Linked DNA regions of Laspinema palackyanum D2c. The protein of the gene in region 1 interacts with the protein of each later gene in a pairwise test. Links are inferred from orthologs where the notes say so. Each region holds a gene or a part of one and is shown on either strand. Other genes may lie near its edges.

Region 1 (2,940 bases):
ACCTCAAACCTCAGTTTCTGAGATAAAAATTACCTGGCCTAAACTCCCAGACGACTTTGTACTCCCAGACGACCCCGTGGAAAATTTAGAACACCCTTTATTAGCCAATGCCCTCCGTCACTCTTTGACTCCGGAGTTATGCCAAGATGCCTTAATTTCGTCGAACTTTGCATTGTGTGCGGGTATTAATAACCGCCCCATCTGCAAAGCCCCCGATTGGATGTACATTCGTCCCGTTGCACCTTGGTCCAGTCCTGAACCTCGTCGCAGCTACACTCCCCATACAGAAGGACCCATTCCACTCATTGTCATGGAATTCCTATCGGATACTTACGGGGAAGAATACTCAATGGAATTTCAAAAACGTATCGGCAAATGGTACTTTTACGAACAAATCATTAAAGTACCCATGTACGCGATATTTCATCCCCAAATGGCTGATTTAGAACTGTACGCTTTAGAATCCAACCGATATCAAATACAGACACCCGATGCTAATGGTCTATATTGGATTCCCGGACTAGAGCTATTTTTAGGCATCTGGCAGGGAACCCGTGACAACCGCACCGGCAATTGGTTACGCTGGTGGAATGCCAACGGAGAACTCCTGCGATGGCCCGAAGAACGGGAGGAAACTGAACGCCAACGGGCCGAAACTGAACGCCAACGGGCTGAAACTGAACGCCAACGGGCTGAAACTGAACGCCAACGGGCGGAAAAACTAGCGCAACGGTTGCGTGAGTTGGGTGTAGATCCCGATAGTTAACGGAGTGGAGGGGCGTGAAGAATCAGCGATCGCCCCTCCTATTTTTTCTATCCTTTGTTTTCAACCTTACTCAAACACCAGTACAGAAAGTGCTGAGGACAAGAAACCGGGTTTCTAGCCCAGATTTGTTGCGAAGTACCAGAGATTTTGTGAAGAAACCCGGTTTCTAACCTTTACTGCACCCATCCCTAACGCTTCCTCCGTCCTCTGCCGAAGCGCGATCGCCGCTTATCCGCCAACGACACCACCTCTCCGGTGCTACTTTCCCTTGCCACCCGAATCAAAATCCCCGCACACATCAAACTGGCAATCATCGAACTCCCCCCATAACTAAACAGCGGCAGGGGTAAACCCGTCGTCGGCAGCGCACCCGTCGCCACCCCAATATTCAGCAGGGACTGACCAATCATCACCACCATCACCCCGATCGCCACCAACTGTTGCACAATTTCCCGAGTCTTGTACGCCACCAACAACGCTACCGTGGCATAACTCCCCAACAGCAGCATCAGCACCATACTGCCGACAAATCCAAACTCCTCGGCATACACGGCAAAAATAAAATCCGTATATTGAATCGGCAAATACAGCAACTTTTGTTGGGACAAACCATACCCCGTCCCCAAAGCCCCCCCGGACCCCACCGCTAACAAACTTTGAATCAACTGGTATCCATCTCCAAAGCGATCGGCCCAAGGATTTAAAAACGACATCACTCTTCGTCGTTGATATTCCTTAATGCTAATACTCAACAGCGCCAGGAGGAACCCTCCAAATGCCGTACTCCCCAAGTAAGAAAACGGTAAACCCGACCCCAAAGCAATCAACCAAATCATCATCCCACAGAGGGCCGTGGTACTCAAGTTCGGTTGCACCAAGATTCCCAACAGGACTGCCGCAAAAATCACCAACCAATTAATCCGCACCTGCCAAGTCAAGCGGTTCCAGTTGCCAAAAATTCGCGCCGCCTGCAAAATCAGAAACGGTTTAATTAACTCCGAAGGTTGAATCAAAGCCGGACCCAACTTTAACCACCGAGTCGCCCCATTCACCGTGGTCCCAAATCCCGGAACCACCGTCAGCCAAATCAACCCCAGCAGGATAATTACCGCCCAATCTGAAATCCCTTGAATGTATCGCAGGGGGGTATAAACCAGGACATTAAAGCCGATTAAGCCAACCAGAACCCAGATTAGTTGACGTTTAAAATAGTAAAGTCCATCCCCAAACTCAGCATTGGCACTGGGATAGGAGGCAGAAAACAGTACCGCCAACCCCACAAACAGCCAGAGGAAGGTCAACCATCGCAACAATCGAGCTTCTAAGGCCCATTCTTTGACAGCCGGATCGAAAACGGGAATCAGTAGGCGTTGCATCCAAAGCAAGTCCGATAACTAGATTAAGTTTAGTTCAGTATATTTTATGATTTCCCGAATGAAAGCGGAAGCCGGAAACGACTGAAGTCGTTACTACAAACTTTTACCCATCTCCCCCATCCCCCCATCCCCTTCTCCAGAAATGCAAAAAGAGGCCCTGAAGACCTCTTTTTATAATCATTAAAGCTGTGAGTGCTTTCTGTAGTGATGTCAGTAAGAATTAAGATATGCCGGTGTTCATACCGGGTTTGCCAGTGGCAAGTTGCACTTTGATGATTTTGCCACCCATTTTCATAATCCGTTGCTGCTCTTTAAACCAGTTGTCGTAAGGAACGAGCTTGGTGAAATAGGTATTTTGTAATTCCCGCTGGGTGCGAATCCGGCTTTGGCTTGGCACGCAAGCCGTCACTTTGAACATTCTCATGGGCTTCTTGCTCCTGTTTCGTTGGAAAAAATTTGTATCTGAACAAAACTATCTTAATTGAAGCCAGGGAGTCCAGAGTCAATACTAGCTCGCTAAAACTCATCGAAATTGTTTCTCAAGCCTTTGACGAGCTAGCACTCACTCTTGACTTCCCTGTCCTCAAAACTAGGTCGAGTTAATAGAGCGTTGTCCGAGTTAGCGATGATTTTTCAATCGCTGCTCTACAGGCTCCACACTCCACATTTAGCTCAAGCCAGAGCAGATGTAGTCGAAGTAGACGCCCATTTCTTTACCGGCATCAGGACCTACCAAACCGGCGGTCACTTCTTTCATGGCTTGGATTGCTTGCACGGTTGCACCGATCGGCACACCCA
Region 2 (3,050 bases), on another replicon or contig:
CGCGCCTTTAATGCTCTCAAATCCTTTGGGGCCATTATGGACCGCGCACCTTCCGCCTGTCCGAGTCTGTTTGGTGCCTTGGATTGGTATCGTCATCACACCCTAGTTCGCACGTCTGGCAGTCGCATTCCCGGGTTAATGGCTCAATATTTTCCTACTTGCATTTTTGAGGATAAGTCAGACCTCCCCCCGGAGGCGATCGGCTTAGTCTGTGAGGGCCTCTCCTGTAAAGAACCCGCCACCACAGCCGAACAACTATTAGAACAGATGCAAGGGGCTCAAGTCAGACTCTCCCAGCGATCGGGCGGTTAGTCTTCCTTTGTCCCGCAGCAACACCCGACGGGGGATAAATCCCCCGTCTAACAGCTTAAGTCGGTTGAAACCGACTGAAAACACCACTGGATCAGACTTTCAGTCGGTTTCAACGGAAATCTTCTATCTGTGGCAACAACCGTTGGGGGTTAAAAACTTTTAGCTGAATAGCTCAAGTCGGTTAAAAACCGACTAAAAACACCACTGGATAAGACTTTCAGTCGGTTTTTAACCGACTTGAGCTGTTAGGCGGGGGTTTAAACCCCCGCCTGGTGTTGCCACTTTACCGGGTATCGCCACTTTACTCCCCAGACTCCTCAACCTCGGGGGTTTCAACCTGTGAAGAAGGGGGGATACCCTCAATTTGAATCAGGGATTCCATGATTTCTTTGACAATGGGCGCAGCGACGGTTCCCCCATAGCCGCCTACAGGTTCATCCACGGCGGCGAGGACGACATAGCGGGGATTATCGGCGGGTAAAATGGCCACAAAACTGGCGATGCGGGCGTAGTCGGAGTAACCCGTGCCATCATCGGATGCTTTTTGAGAGGTCCCGGTTTTTCCGGCAATTCGATATCCGGGAATTTGGGCGGCGCTGCCGGTGCCGTCAGTGATGGCATCCTCCATCATCGCCACGACTGCTTGAGTGGTGGCGGGGGAAAAGACTTGGCGCTTGGGACGGAGGTCCGGTTCCCAATACTGGCGTCCTTGACTATCAAAGAGTCCCCGGACGACATGGGGGGTGACGAGATAGCCTTCATTGGCTAAAGCGCCGTTAATTTGGACCAGTTGGAGGGGGGTCAGGGAAAGACCTTGGCCGAAGGAGGCGGTGGCAGCATTAACCGGGGAGGCCATAAATTCGGCTCGCGATCGCAGTTGACTGGCAGTTTCAAAGGGTAAGTCTGCGCCGATGATGTCCCCGATGCCTAGGCGTTGTAACCAACTGTAAAAGACCCGCGATCGCATCTGTTCGATAATATGCACCATCCCCACATTACTGGAATAGCGGATGATTTCGGTCACGGTGAGATTGCCTCGACCGGCCCCATCGGAGTTAGAAATGGGCCATTCATCCACATAAATCCGCCCTTCATCATAAAAGACGCTGTTGGGTTCAATGGCACCGGCTTCTAAGGCGATCGCCACCGTAATCGGTTTAAAGGTTGATCCCGGTTCATATAAATCCGTCAGCGCCCAGTTTTTAAATAACTCCACATCGGCTTTAAAATATTGGTTCGGGTCGTAGGAGGGGTCGCAAACTAGGGCTAAGATTTCTCCGGTTTTGGCATCCATAACGATCGCCGTGCCCCGTTTGGCATTCCACTGTTTCCGATGTTTTTCTAAAGCGACCCTTGCCGCTTGTTGCAACCGGGAATCTAGGGTGATTTGCAAATGCAAATCGTCCAGGCGCATAAATTCCGCCGGTACCGGGTCGGGGATCAGCGAACCCCATAAGCGACGGTCCAGTTCTAAGGAGGCTTCCCGGGCGAGTAGGTGCTGGTGGCTGGCTTCTATCCCGGCTTGACCGTTGCCTTCTGTATCCACATATCCCACCACATCTGCGGCTAAGTTTTCCTGGGGATAGTAGCGGGCGCTATTTTGCTCTAATTCCAGTCCATCCAGGAAGATATCTCGGATGCGATCGGCATTTTCCTCCGAGATGCCGATCGCCACCGCCACTCCACTTTCGGATTGATTAAATTTTCCAAAGAGTTCCGCACTGGTTTGATTCAGAATTGGGGCAAGGGTAACTGCCATCTCTTCTTTAGAGATTTTAAACAGTTTGGGATGAGCATATAGGGTATAAACTGGGCGATCCAGAGCTAAAACGTTGCCACTGCGATCGACGATCGCCCGTCGGGGAATAAACGGTTGCAATTTCACATCTTGCTGCTGTCGGGCTTGTTCTTGTAAGTCCTGCCCGTTCACAATTTGCAATCGATACAAATTCCCACTCAATCCCAACATTCCAGCCATTAAAACCCCCCAGACTACCGCAAATCTCATGCGCGGATTTCCCAATCGCGTCAGGGCGCGGACACCTCGCCTCATGCGCGGCGAACTGTTCAAATTCTCCAGAATTAATAATAAAAATGCCAGGGGTAACAGTAAGAGCAAGTTTTTACCGCTCTCTTTTCCTCGCTTATTCCGAGCAGTCCCCCGGTTGTTTTTTTTCGCGCGTTTAGATTGGGTTTGGGGATGAGAGTTCCGCTGCAAACTTCCCCCAGGGTGTGGAATCCTTGATGCCATATTCCGCTCGTACAGTGTAATCAGGTTGGAGAATTTGAAGGCTTTTCTTCCAGAATTAATTCAGGCGATATTCCCCGGTTTAGGTCAGACATGAGTCGGGTTTAATCCCGGACTTTTGGAGGTTAATATCCCACGGGTCGGGTATCAGAAGTTGGGGGTTCTTCCCCGATTATTTCTTCTGTTGCTGGGGGTTCTACTGGGGTGGGTTTTAAAAATATCATTTGTTTTAAGTTGGGGGTTACTAAACCGCTTCCCGGTTCTTCCGCTTGTTTGGAAAATTGGGTTTTTAAACTTTCGTTGGTTGTGGTCAGTTTTCGCTCTTGGCGGCGCAGACTTTCCAACTCTCGGAAGGAATTACCCCACTGTTGCTGATAGTAAACAGTGCTGCCATAGATGAATAAGGCGGCACTGACGAGGAGGAAGGTGGCAAAGGATGAAACGGTTTGTGCTTTCACGAGCGATCGCAACCAAAAGGGAATAGCCCAAG

What was found.
Region 2: the proteins of NG795_RS23030 (region 1) and NG795_RS12205 interact in binary tests that used the Escherichia coli proteins (3 or more experiments, as listed by UniProt). The link is inferred for Laspinema palackyanum D2c from one-to-one orthologs.

The regions. Positions count from the first base shown.
Region 1 is NZ_JAMXFD010000027.1:67,285-70,224, reverse strand. Bases 49-2,913 are described here. They hold NG795_RS23030 (FtsW/RodA/SpoVE family cell cycle protein), read right to left. Parts: upstream 2,143-2,913; coding sequence 955-2,142; downstream 49-954. Other genes in these bases: apcB (allophycocyanin subunit beta), read right to left, coding at 2,810-2,913; NG795_RS23025 (phycobilisome linker polypeptide), read right to left, coding at 2,363-2,566; NG795_RS23035 (Uma2 family endonuclease), read left to right, coding at 49-766. Also shown: more of NG795_RS23035, read left to right, coding at 1-48; more of apcB, read right to left, coding at 2,914-2,940.
Region 2 is NZ_JAMXFD010000008.1:95,091-98,140, forward strand. What follows is about bases 23-2,997. They hold NG795_RS12205 (peptidoglycan D,D-transpeptidase FtsI family protein), read right to left. Parts: upstream 2,432-2,997; coding sequence 614-2,431; downstream 23-613. Other genes in these bases: NG795_RS12200 (thioredoxin domain-containing protein), read left to right, coding at 23-312; NG795_RS12210 (hypothetical protein), read right to left, coding at 2,686-2,997. Also shown: more of NG795_RS12200, read left to right, coding at 1-22; more of NG795_RS12210, read right to left, coding at 2,998-3,050. UniProt on the Escherichia coli protein: Essential cell division protein that catalyzes cross-linking of the peptidoglycan cell wall at the division septum. Required for localization of FtsN.